DNA from 4 places in the Pantoea sp. X-Soil-ISGK-259 genome. Region 1 is predicted to be linked to each of the others. Evidence: predicted binding sites of a transcription regulator. Region 1 holds the regulator's gene; each other region holds the start of a gene.
What was found. The regulator PurR, encoded in region 1, represses purine synthesis genes. The targets are predictions, from matches to a motif close to CANGCAAACGTTTGCNTG.
Positions count from the first base shown of each region.

Region 2: purL (phosphoribosylformylglycinamidine synthase) is a predicted target of PurR. The motif match lies at 1,682-1,699, and genes of this name have one in related genera.
Region 3: glyA (serine hydroxymethyltransferase) is a predicted target of PurR. The motif match lies at 1,117-1,134, and genes of this name have one in related genera.
Region 4: purE (5-(carboxyamino)imidazole ribonucleotide mutase) is a predicted target of PurR. The motif match lies at 1,043-1,060, and genes of this name have one in related genera.

Region 1 covers NZ_AP035986.1:1,764,815-1,767,930, reverse strand. Annotated here, with positions in the region: gene AC6I77_RS08220 (C40 family peptidase) at 1-685, shown strand, start outside; gene cydH (cytochrome bd-I oxidase subunit CydH) at 729-818, opposite strand; gene purR (HTH-type transcriptional repressor PurR) at 1,100-2,125, shown strand; gene punR (DNA-binding transcriptional activator PunR) at 2,122-3,027, opposite strand.
Region 2 covers NZ_AP035986.1:3,037,311-3,040,426, reverse strand. Annotated here, with positions in the region: gene tadA (tRNA adenosine(34) deaminase TadA) at 1-64, shown strand, start outside; gene mltF (membrane-bound lytic murein transglycosylase MltF) at 61-1,518, opposite strand; gene purL (phosphoribosylformylglycinamidine synthase) at 1,785-3,116, shown strand, end outside.
Region 3 covers NZ_AP035986.1:3,026,432-3,029,547, reverse strand. Annotated here, with positions in the region: gene hmpA (NO-inducible flavohemoprotein) at 1-919, opposite strand, end outside; gene glyA (serine hydroxymethyltransferase) at 1,246-2,499, shown strand; gene AC6I77_RS14310 (3-phenylpropionate MFS transporter) at 2,628-3,116, shown strand, end outside.
Region 4 covers NZ_AP035986.1:1,030,597-1,033,712, reverse strand. Annotated here, with positions in the region: gene ppiB (peptidylprolyl isomerase B) at 1-298, shown strand, start outside; gene lpxH (UDP-2,3-diacylglucosamine diphosphatase) at 298-1,014, shown strand; gene purE (5-(carboxyamino)imidazole ribonucleotide mutase) at 1,145-1,651, shown strand; gene purK (5-(carboxyamino)imidazole ribonucleotide synthase) at 1,648-2,712, shown strand; gene ybbP (putative ABC transporter permease subunit YbbP) at 2,796-3,116, opposite strand, start outside.

The DNA.
Region 1 (3,116 bases):
CGATGAACGCCGCAAACGTCGCCAGGTAAAAACGGTGACGAAAAAGACTCGCCTCAGCCCTGTTCAAAAACTTAAAACGAAAAAACAGAAAAAAGTCGAACTCACTGCCAAACAGACGCCTGCTAAGAAGACCTCGCTTAAAACCGCCCGTATAAGCAAAAGCCAGCAAAAGAACAAAGAGAAGAAACGCTATGGCCATCAGCGCCTGCTAAAAACCGCTGAGGTCACCACCAGCGAGCCGGGCACGATTAAAATGAGCAAATCCCACCGTCAGCGTTATCAGAAGGCTCGCGAAACCGCGATGACCAAACTGATGGGCCAGCTGGGTAAACCCTACCAGTGGGGCGGCACTTCGCCGCATACCGGCTTCGATTGCAGCGGCCTGGTCTGGTACGCCTATAAAGATCTGGTGAAGTTTAAGATTCCGCGTACCGCTAATGAGATGTATCACCTGCGTGACGCCGCACCCATCAAGCGTGAGTCGCTGGAGAAAGGCGATCTGGTCTTCTTCCGTATTAATGGTCGCGGTACAGCGGATCACGTTGGCGTGTACCTGGGAGATGGCAAGTTTATCCAGTCACCGCGTACCGGAAAAGACATTCAGATTAGCGCATTAGGGGAAGATTACTGGCAGCGTCATTACATTGGTGCCCGTCGTGTGATGACGCCGAAAACCATACGCTAACCAGAAAACAGTCGTAAAAAGCCGGGAGATTCCCGGCTTTTTTTTAGTGCAGAATGGCGGTAAAACTAAAGGCTACAATCATCAGCAGACAGCCCGCAGTCGTCATTAAAGCCAGTTTAAGATCGGTACTCATTGTTTGCTCCTTAGTCACACAATTTGTGGGGATATCGCATTTTCCCACAGGGCCCGGTAAAAATCTCGTTTTATCCGTTCAGCCTTGTTAGAATCCCGCCTTTGTTGCGCAACGCGCGCAATCCTGATTCCGTTTGCGCCGGTTTTCAGGCGTTTTATTTCCGCCAGCGGCCTGTAAACCGGCCAAAAACGCGGCATTTTTGCGGAAAAAACCCTGAGCAGACGCAAACGTTTAACACTACGCTTATCATAGAGTTAGATAAGCACTGGAGTCCGATTTTCATGGCAACAATTAAAGATGTGGCGAAACGCGCTGGCGTCTCAACGACGACGGTTTCGCACGTCATCAATAAAACCCGCTTTGTCGCAGAAGAGACGCGTAACGCGGTCTGGCAGGCGATAAAAGAACTGCACTATTCGCCAAGCGCCGTGGCGCGCAGCCTGAAAGTGAATCACACCAGAACGCTGGGCCTGCTGGCGACCTCCAGCGAAGCCCCCTATTTCGCAGAGATTATTGAAGCGATTGAGAATCACTGTTTTGACAAAGGCTATACGCTGATTCTGGGGAATTCGCATAACGATCTGCAAAAACAGCGCGCCTATCTCAGCATGATGGCGCAGAAGCGTGTCGATGGTCTGCTGGTGATGTGCTCAGAATATCCAGACGACCTGCTGCAGATGCTGGAAGAGAACCGTAACATCCCGATGGTGGTAATGGACTGGGGCGAATCGCGCGCCGACTTCACCGACACGGTTCTGGATAACGCGTTCCAGGGCGGCTATCTGGCAGGACGCTATCTGATTGAACGCGGTCACCGCGACATTGGTGCTATCCCCGGTCAGATGGAGCGTAATACCGGTGGCGGACGTCATGCCGGTTTCCTGAAGGCGCTGGAAGAAGCCAGCATTCAGCCGCGCGCCGAGTGGATTGTCCAGGGTGACTTTGAGCCGGAGTCGGGCTATCAGGCGATGCAGCAGATCCTGTCACAGAAACAGCGCCCGACGGCGGTGTTCTGCGGTGGTGATATCATGGCAATGGGTGCAATTTGCGCCGCCGACGAAATGGGTTTGCGCGTACCGCAGGATATTTCGGTGATCGGTTATGATAATGTGCGCAACGCCCGCTATTTCGCACCGGCCCTGACCACCGTGCATCAGCCTAAAGCTCAGTTAGGTGAAAAAGCGCTGGATATGCTGCTGGACCGCATCACCAGTAAGCGTGAAGTGTCACAGACGATTGAAGTACACCCTACGCTGATTGAGCGCCGCTCGGTGGCCGACGGTCCATTCCGCGACTATCGCCGTTAATCCTCGCTTAACCACTCCTGATTAAGCGTTTGCGCATCACCCAGGTAGCTGAGCAACCAGCCAGTCGCCGGTGATGCGCGATCCTCAGCCCAGCTGACACAGCAGGGACTGTCCGGAAACGCCACCGGCAGAGTCAGTTCAACCAGATCGCCGCTGTCGAGCAGTGGCCTGGCAAGATGACCGGGCACCATCGCCACACACAATCCCGCCTGCACGCACTCCAGCCCGGTTTGCCATTCCGGCACCACCAGCCTGCGCTGGTTATCCAGCGTCCATGTCATTCGGCGCGGCAGTGCGCGTGAAGTATCTTCCAGCACCAGTGACGGCCAGCTACGCAGCGTGTCGTCATCGATCTGGCTCGCCTGCGTCAGGGGATGATCGGGCGCGACCACGCAGCGCCAGTTGAGTGTGCCCATATCGCGAAACGCAAAACGTCCGCCCACCGGAATCGCCTGGGTGGCCCCAATGGCCACTTCTACCCGGCCATCGGCCAGCGCATCCCAGACGCCGTTAAAAACTTCATAACTGATGATCAGCTCCATGTCGGGGAAATGGCGATAGAAATCTTTAACCAGTTGCCGGGTGCGCTGAGGTTTAGCGATACGGTCAACCGCGATGCTGAGCTGACCGCGCCAGCCGTTGGCCAGCTGCTGACACTGTCGTCGTGTGGCTAGCATTTTTTTGATGACGCTGCGCCCTTCACGGACAAAATGCTCGCCTGCCGGAGTCAGTACCACTTCACGGTGCTGACGCTCAAACAGCGGCACCGCCAGCCAACTCTCCAGCTGCCGCACCGTGTAACTGATGGCAGAGGGCACCCGATGTAACTCCTGCGCAGCAGCGCTAAAGCTGCCGCCACGGGCGACTGCGTCAACCACTTCTAATGCATATTCTGACCACATAATCTGCCTTCAAAATTTTTAACAGCAAGCGGCAAATATTACCGTTTCACAGCAGCAAACGCACCTTTTACACTCTGCCGCGTTTATCC
Region 2 (3,116 bases), 1.3 Mb from region 1:
CGATTTTTTCCGTATGCGTCGCGAGCAGAAAAAAGCGCTGCGTCAGGCGCAGCGCCAGGGTTAGTTCATCGCGATCTTTGGTTCAACCGCCGGATAGCCCTTCGCCAGTTCGGCCTGGGCTTCCGCCTGCTGCTTCAGACGCTTCTCCTGCTCCTGCAGATAACCCACCAGACTTAGCTGATACTTGCGGATATTCTCCACGTAGTTATAAGCTTCATGCCCTCGGGCGTAGCCATACGTCGTCTGGGTGTAGTAACGCTTCTGACTCAGCATCGGCAGACGCAGCTTTACATCCGCCCAGCTGTCCGGATCGCCACCCTGGCGTGCCGTCAGCTTGCGGACGTCGAGCATATGGGCATAGCCCATGTTGTAAGCCGCCAGCGCAAACCAGATACGTTCATCTTCCGGGATGCTCTGTGGCACCTTCGCCATCATATCCTGCAGATACTGACTGCCGCCGCGAATGCTCTGTTCGGGATCGGTACGATCACCCACATCCAGACTCTCCGCGGTGTTACGCGTCAGCATCATCATGCCGCGTACGCCGGTAGGGGAGGTGGCCTGCGGATTCCAGTGCGACTCCTGATAGGAGATCGCTGCCAGCAGTCGCCAGTCAATGCTGGTAGCGTACTTCTCAAACAGCGGTTTGATGTCGGGCAGCGTATTGTCGATGGCCCGCAGGAAAGTGCGGGTATCGACATAATCAAAGGTGCCGACGTGGCCGAGATATTTCTCCTCCAGCCGCGCCATCGCGCCTTCTTCTCCCATCCCGTTAAAGAAGTCGAGCATCGCCGCATTCAGGCTGTCATCATCGCTGTGCCGCACATACCAGGTCACCGGCTCTTCATCGGTGACGTCGAACGCGACCGCCAGCTGCGGATAAATGCGCTGCAACAGGGCGATGGTGACGGAGTCGCCAATGGTGTAGTCGAGCTTGCCATCAGCTACCGCTTCCAGCAGGGCTTTAGGGCTCTGATCGGTGGAGATCGCCCAGTCCAGATCGGGAAACTGATTAGAACGCGCGCTCTTCAGCGTTGACAGGTAAGCCGATCCCGCCGCAACCGTTAGCCGCCCCTTTAAGTCACCGAGGTTTTTAGGGCGCGGCTTATCCACGCGATAGACCAGCTGCTGCGAAACATTGTAGTAACCTGGCCCGGTCTGATAACGCGTCAGGCGTTCATTGTTATAGTTCAGCCCGGCGGCCAGCACATCGGCTTTGCCATCGTCAAGGTCATCAAACAGATCGCTCAGGTTAGGACGAACCGTCACCTTAAGTTTGACGCCCAGATAATCGGCGAAACGTTTTGCCAGCTCATAGTCCATACCGGCCGGTAATTGGTTAACTGTGTAGTAAGTCAATGGGGAGTTGATGGTACTGACACGCAGCACTCCCCGCGATTTAATCTGTGAAATCTGGTCCTGCCCCCCCCCATACCAGGGAATGGATGGCCATAGCGCTAACGCTAACAGCACGGCAACCAGACCGATAAACAGATAATTAAATTTTAGGCGTTTCAAATAGTTATCTCTCGCTGGCTCTAAGGCCTCTGTCTTTTAAAGGCAGTATTTATCTTCTTTGAACTCCCAGAGCGAGGGGCATTTTGCGCAACAAAATCACGCTGAGCAACTTTTATAGCAGCTTTTGCGCAAATTTCAGGCAAATCCGGGTCGCCAAAAATTGTGCGCAAACGGTTTCGTCGCGAGGTCGCTTTCTCTATAATACGCCCCGTTTTCCCTGTTGCGCCCAATTTGCGTCGCCCGGCGCCCTGACGAGAGACTTATTAATGGAAATTCTGCGTGGTTCGCCCGCCCTGTCGGCATTTCGTGTAAACAAACTGCTGACCCGCTTTCAGGACGCTCATCTGCCGGTGAGTGATATTTACGCTGAGTACATCCATTTTGCTGATGTCAGTACGCCCTTAAGCGCTGACGAACAGAGCCGTCTGCAACGTCTGCTGAAATATGGTCCCTCTCTTGCTGAACATGCTCCACAGGGTCGTCTGCTGCTGGTGACACCGCGTCCTGGTACCATTTCGCCCTGGTCATCCAAAGCAACCGATATCGCCCACAACTGCGGCCTGCCACAGGTCCGTCGTCTGGAACGTGGTCTGGCTTTCTATGTACAGGCTCCCCAGCTGACCGAAGCGCAGTGGCAAACGCTGGGCACACTGCTGCACGATCGGATGATGGAAACGGTCTTCAGTGACCTGGCGCAGGCTGAGCAGTTGTTCGCGCACCACACGCCGCAGCCGGTGAAAAGTGTCGATCTGCTGGGTGAGGGCCGTCAGGCGCTGGTGCAGGCCAATATCTCCCTGGGTCTGGCGCTGGCAGACGATGAAATTGACTACCTGGTGGCGGCGTTTACCGCACTGGGTCGTAACCCCAACGACATTGAACTCTATATGTTTGCGCAGGCGAACTCTGAGCACTGTCGTCACAAGATTTTCAACGCCGACTGGATTATCGACGGCGAGAAACAGCCAAAGTCGCTGTTTAAAATGATCAAAAATACGATGGAGAAGACGCCGGACTTCGTGCTCTCTGCCTATAAAGATAACGCCGCCGTTATGGAAGGATCAGAGGTTGGCCGCTTCTTTGCTGACGCCGGAGAGAGCGAGTACCGCTGGCATCAGGAAGCTGCGCACATTCTGATGAAGGTGGAAACGCACAACCACCCAACGGCGATTTCGCCGTGGCCAGGCGCGGCCACCGGTTCTGGTGGTGAAATCCGTGATGAAGGCGCAACCGGTCGCGGCTCCAAGCCAAAAGCGGGCCTGGTCGGATTCTCGGTCTCTAACCTGCGTATTCCTGGCTTTGAACAGCCGTGGGAAGAGGACTTCGGTAAACCAGCCCGCATTGTCAGCGCACTGGAGATCATGACCGACGGACCTCTGGGCGGCGCTGCCTTCAACAATGAATTTGGTCGTCCGGCTCTGAATGGCTACTTCCGTACTTATGAAGAGCAGGTCACCAGCCACAACGGCACTGAGCTGCGCGGCTATCATAAGCCGATTATGCTGGCGGGCGGCATCGGTAACATCTGTGCCGATCACGTGCAGAAAGGCGAAATCACCGTAGGCGCGAAGCTGGTGGTGCTGGGCGGTCCGGCCATGAAC
Region 3 (3,116 bases), 1.3 Mb from region 1:
CCTCGCCAAACGCATGCTGTTTGCCGTTCTCTGCGGCGTGCAGCCAGCTGACCGGTGCGCGATGCTCGCTGGCTGCCAGTGAATGCAGCATCGCCAGCATCGGCGTCTGACCCACGCCCGCAGAGATAAGTGCGACTGGCGTGCCAGAATCGACCTCCAGGAAGAAGTCGCCGTGCGGTGCGGCGAGCATCAGCTCATCACCCACTTTGCCATGCTGATGCAGCCAGCCGGAGACCGTGCCCTGCGCTTCGCGTTTCACCGCAATACGATACGCTTTACCGTTGCTGAGATGCGTCAGTGAGTACTGACGAATCTGGTGATGCTCGAAGCTGGCAGGCTGCAGGTGTACTGTCAGATACTGACCCGGTTTAAAAGCGGCTACCGGGCCGCCATCCACCGGCGTGAAGGTAAAGCTTTTAATGACCTCGCTCTGCTGCTCAACTGCGCTGATGCGAAACGCGCGGGTGCCACGCCAGCCGCCGGTTTGCTGCGCTGTGGCCTGATAGATCTCTTCTTCCCGATTGATGAACACATCCGCCAGGATGCCATAGGCCTGGCCCCACGCAGCCAGCGCCTCGTCACCGGGATTCAGCAATTCTTTGATGGTCGCCAGCAGATTTTCACCGACGATGGCGTATTGGGCAGGCTGAATATTCAGGCTGGTGTGTTTCTGCGCGATTTTTTCTACCGCAGGCAGCAGCACGGCCAGATTCTCCAGATTCGCGCCATAGGCGCAGATAGCGTTGAACAACGCTTCGCGCTGATCGCCATTGCGCTGGTTATTCATATTGAAGACGTTTTTGAGTTCAGGGTGGTGCGACAGCATACGGTCATAGAAGTGTGCGGTAAGCTTTGGACCGCAGGCGGCTATGGCAGGCAGCGTCGATTTAACGGTGGCGATGGTGTGTGCATCAAGCATATCAATGGCCTCTTATTAAACATGTATTATAAATGCATGTTATAGCCGCCTTGCCTGTGGTGTAAATAACCCGGGAAACTTTCTGGCTCCCCATGTGGCAACTTTTTGGTGCATCAACAGACGCCGCCGTCACATCGTTGAGAAAAAATGTGACGGGTGAACAGGCTAAAAAGGTGTAAAAAAGCGCTGCCAGTCGCCAGCCAATCGTTTGCGTAAAAAGAGGCGGTTCACCCTACCTTCACCTGTTAAAACGGTTTACACTGTTGGCCTTCGCCCCTGAAGGGGGGTAAATACCGTCAGAAAGTTAGCTGAGTCAGGAGATCCGGATGTTAAAGCGTGATATGAACATTGCCGATTACGATGCCGAGTTGTGGCAGGCAATGGAGCAGGAGACAGTGCGTCAGGAAGAGCACATTGAACTGATTGCTTCTGAAAACTACACCAGCCCGCGTGTTATGCAGGCACAGGGTTCTCAGCTCACCAATAAATACGCTGAAGGCTATCCGGGCAAACGTTACTACGGCGGCTGTGAGTACGTTGATATCGTTGAGCAGCTGGCGATTGACCGCGCAAAAGCGCTGTTTGGTGCTGATTACGCTAACGTGCAGCCACACTCAGGTTCACAGGCTAACTTCGCTGTTTATACGGCGCTGCTTCAGCCGGGCGATACTATCCTCGGGATGAACCTGGCGCACGGTGGACACCTGACTCACGGCTCACCGGTTAACCTGTCTGGCAAACTCTATAACGTGGTTGCTTACGGTATCGATGAGACCGGAAAAATCAATTACGACGAGCTGGCTGAACTGGCGAAAACCCACAAGCCAAAAATGATCGTTGGCGGCTTCTCAGCTTACTCTGGCGTCTGCGACTGGGCGAAAATGCGTGAAATCGCGGATAGCGTGGGTGCCTGGCTGTTTGTCGATATGGCCCACGTTGCCGGCCTGATTGCCGCAGACGTTTATCCAAGCCCGATTCCCCATGCGCACGTCGTGACCTCCACCACCCACAAAACGCTGGCGGGTCCGCGCGGTGGTATCATTCTGGCTAAAAACGGCGACGAAGATTTCTACAAGAAACTGAACTCTGCTGTCTTCCCGGGCGGCCAGGGCGGTCCTCTGATGCACGTTATCGCGGGTAAAGCGGTTGCCTTCAAAGAGGCGATGGAGCCGGAGTTCAAAACCTATCAGCAGCAGGTGGCAAAAAATGCCAAAGCGATGGTTGAAGTGCTGATTGAGCGTGGCTATGACATCGTTTCCGGTGGCACCTATAACCATCTTTTCCTGATCGATCTGGTGAGCAAAAACCTGACCGGTAAAGAAGCGGATGCCGCGCTGGGCCGTGCCAACATCACGGTTAACAAGAACAGCGTACCGAACGACCCGAAAAGCCCGTTTGTGACGTCGGGTATCCGTATCGGTACACCTGCCGTTACGCGTCGTGGCTTCAACGAAGCAGACGTGCGTGAGCTGGCTGGCTGGATCGCTGATGTACTGGATAACGTCAATGACGAAGCCACCATTGAGCGCACCAAAAAGAAAGTGCTGGATATCTGCAGCCGTCTGCCGGTCTATGCTTAATCGCTAACCTGTTGTAAGACAGCACAAAAAGGATGGCAATTGCCATCCTTTTTTATTGCCTGCTCCGCAGTGCTCTGCCAGAGTAACGCCTGTTTATGCTGCCTGGCAGCAAACTTACTGGAGGGAATATGGCAATCGGCTCCGCCAGATGGCTCGGATTGGGCTACTTCACTTACTTCTTCTGTTACGGCATCTATCTGCCATTCTGGGGCGTGTGGCTGAAAGGCACCGGCCTGGATGCTGAAAAGATTGGCCTGCTGCTCGGATGTGGCATGGTCGCGCGCTTTGTCGGCAGTCTGCTTATCGCTTCTCAGGTCAAAAATCCATCACGGTTGATTACGGCGCTGCGCCTGCTGGCGCTGATGACCTGTCTGTTCGCCGCCGGTTTCTGGGTGGGCGAGCAGTGGATGTGGCTGCTTACCGTGATGATTGGCTTTAACCTCTTTTTCTCACCGCTGGTTCCCCTCAGCGATGCGCTGGCCGCCACCTGGACACAGCAGATTGGGCTGGCATACGGGCCGGTCAGGCTGTGGGGCTCGCTGGCCTTTGTCATCAGCTCGGCGTTAACCGGCGTGCTGGTCAGCGCCTGGTCCTCAAACGCAATTCTGATGCTGTTA
Region 4 (3,116 bases), 730 kb from region 1:
CGAAATTCAGAATGAAGCGAACAACGGTCTGAAAAACACCAAAGGTACGCTGGCAATGGCACGTACTTCTGCGCCGCACTCTGCCACCGCACAGTTCTTCATCAACGTAGCTGACAACGACTTCCTGAACTTCCGTGACGAAAGCGTTCAGGGCTGGGGCTACTGCGTGTTCGCTGAAGTGGTTGAAGGCATGGATGTGGTCGAGAAAATCAAAGCAGTCTCTACTGGCCGCAGCGGCATGCATCAGGATGTGCCAAAAGATGACGTCGTTATCCAGAAAGTGACCGTCAGCGAGTAATGTCGCGCACGCTGTTTATCGCAGATCTCCATCTGTGTCAGGAAGAACCGGCGATTACCGCCGGTTTTCTGCATTTTTTACAGCGCGAAGCGCCCCACTGCGACGCGCTCTATATTCTCGGCGATCTGTTCGAAGCCTGGATTGGTGACGACGATCCCAATCCTCTGCATCAGCAGATTGCCCGCGCCCTGCGCGCCCTCCCGGTTCCGGTCTTCTTCATCCATGGCAATCGGGATTTCCTGATTGGCCGACGCTTTGCGCGCGCAAGCGGCATGACGCTGCTGCCGGAAGAGCAGGTACTGACGCTCTACGGCCATCGGCTGCTCATCATGCACGGTGATACGCTCTGCACCGACGATGCGGGTTATCTGCGCTTTCGTGCCAAAGTGCACAATCCGTGGATCCAGCGACTGTTCCTGGCGCTGCCGTTGAGGATCCGCAAACGCATTGCGGCCCGGATGCGCGCCGACAGTAAACAGGCAAACCAGCACAAATCCCAGACCATCATGGATGTAAACCAGGAGGCAGTCACTGCCGCTATGCTGCGCCAGCAGGTGCCGCTGTTGATCCACGGTCATACCCATCGCCCCGCCATTCATACGCTGAACCTGCAGGGTGAAACGGCGGAACGCGCGGTGCTGGGTGCCTGGCACAGCCGGGGTTCCATGATTCAGCTCGACGCCAGCGGCATTCAGCTCATCGATTTCGACTTCTAATCTGCGGTTAATTCGCGGACGTTAGCGGGACGCAACCGTTTTCCTTGCGTGCTTCTCATGCTATTCTCGGTGCCCTTCAAAACCTGTCCGCCCGGCCAGGTCTGTTTGTCTATTCACAGGAGTTGACCGCATGTCATCCAACGCCCCGGCCCGCATCGCCATTGTTATGGGTTCCAGAAGTGACTGGGCCACCATGCAGTTCGCCGCTGAGATCCTCACCAGCCTGGACGTCCCTTTTCATGTTGAAGTAGTCTCTGCGCACCGTACCCCGGATAAACTGTTCAGCTTTGCCGAAACGGCAGCCGATAACGGTTTTCAGGTGATTATTGCTGGCGCAGGTGGCGCAGCACATCTGCCAGGTATGCTGGCGGCAAAAACTCTGGTGCCAGTGCTGGGTGTACCGGTGCAGAGCGCTGCACTAAGCGGCGTGGATAGCCTCTATTCAATTGTGCAGATGCCGCGCGGCATTCCGGTCGGAACGCTGGCGATTGGCAAAGCAGGCGCAGCCAATGCCGCGCTGCTGGCCGCACAGATTCTGGCGCTGCATGACAGTGGGCTGGCGTCACGCCTGACGACCTGGCGTCAGAGTCAGACCGATGAGGTGCTGAACCATCCTGATCCGCGGGTGGATGCATGAAGCCGGTTTGCGTACTGGGCAACGGCCAGCTGGGTCGTATGCTGCGTCAGGCAGGTGAACCGTTGGGGATCGCGGTCTATCCGGTGGGTCTGGAGGCGGATCCTGCTTCCCTGCCCATCGCTGACAGTGTGATCACCGCCGAAATCGAACGCTGGCCGGAGACCGCGCTGACGCGCGAACTGGCGAGCCATCCGGCCTTTGTTAACCGTGATATTTTTCCGCGTCTGGCCGATCGTCTGACGCAGAAACAGCTGCTGGACCAGCTGGGGCTTGCCACCGCGCCATGGCAGTTGCTGGCCGATAAAAGCGAATGGCCGGCAGTGTTTGACTCGCTGGGCGAACTGGCCATCGTGAAAAGCCGCACCGGCGGTTACGACGGGCGAGGTCAGTGGCGTCTGCGTGCTGATGAGACGCATCAGCTACCCGAAGCGTGTTACGGCGAATGTATCGTTGAGCAGGGCATCAACTTTTCCGGTGAAGTCTCACTGGTGGGCGCACGCGGTCACGATGGCACCGTTGTATTCTATCCGCTGACGCATAACCTGCATCAGGATGGCATTCTGCGCACCAGTGTAGCGTTTCCGCAGGCAGACCAGGCTCAGCAGCAGCAGGCTGAATCGATGCTCAGCGCCATTATGCAGGCACTGAATTACGTTGGCGTAATGGCAATGGAGTGTTTCGTTACGCCTGATGGGCTGCTGATTAATGAGCTGGCGCCCCGCGTGCACAACAGTGGTCACTGGACGCAGAACGGTGCGTCGATCAGCCAGTTTGAGCTGCATCTGCGCGCCATTCTTGGTCTGGCATTGCCACAGCCGATGGTATTTGCGCCGTCGGTAATGGTTAATCTGATCGGCACCGATGTGAATCTCAACTGGCTGCAGCAGCCGCTGGTGCATCTGCACTGGTACGACAAAGAGGTGCGACCGGGCCGTAAAGTGGGTCATCTGAATCTGACCGACAGCGATGCAAGGCGGCTCAAAACAGCACTCAATGCGCTGGTGCCCCTGCTCCCGGAAGAGTACGCCAGCGGCATCGCCTGGGCCGTTGAAAAGCTGTAGTTTCCCGTTACCCGCTTGCGGGTTCTTGGGGCGTTCCGGATAAAGGTTAAAGGCGGCCTCATGCCGCCTTAGTCAGCCCTGCCTTATGCCGCATCAAACTTCCTGAACAACGCCTTCCCTTTCAGTAACCGAATCCCAAGCCAGCCACCGCACAGCGATAACAGCAACGCGCCGCATAACGGCAGTGCCAGCCATAATGTCCAGTCAGGCTGCCACGGGAAATCGAAAATCTTTGTCTGTAATCCCCATAGCGCCGCTTCTGCTCCCATCGCGGCCGCCACGCCCGAGACGACGCCGAGCAGGGCAAACTCACACCACAGCGTGGTGCGTAGCAGTCTTTTGCCCGCACCCAGCGTGCGGTAGACCACCAGCTCCTGCCTGCGTTGCCGCATTCCGACCTGAAT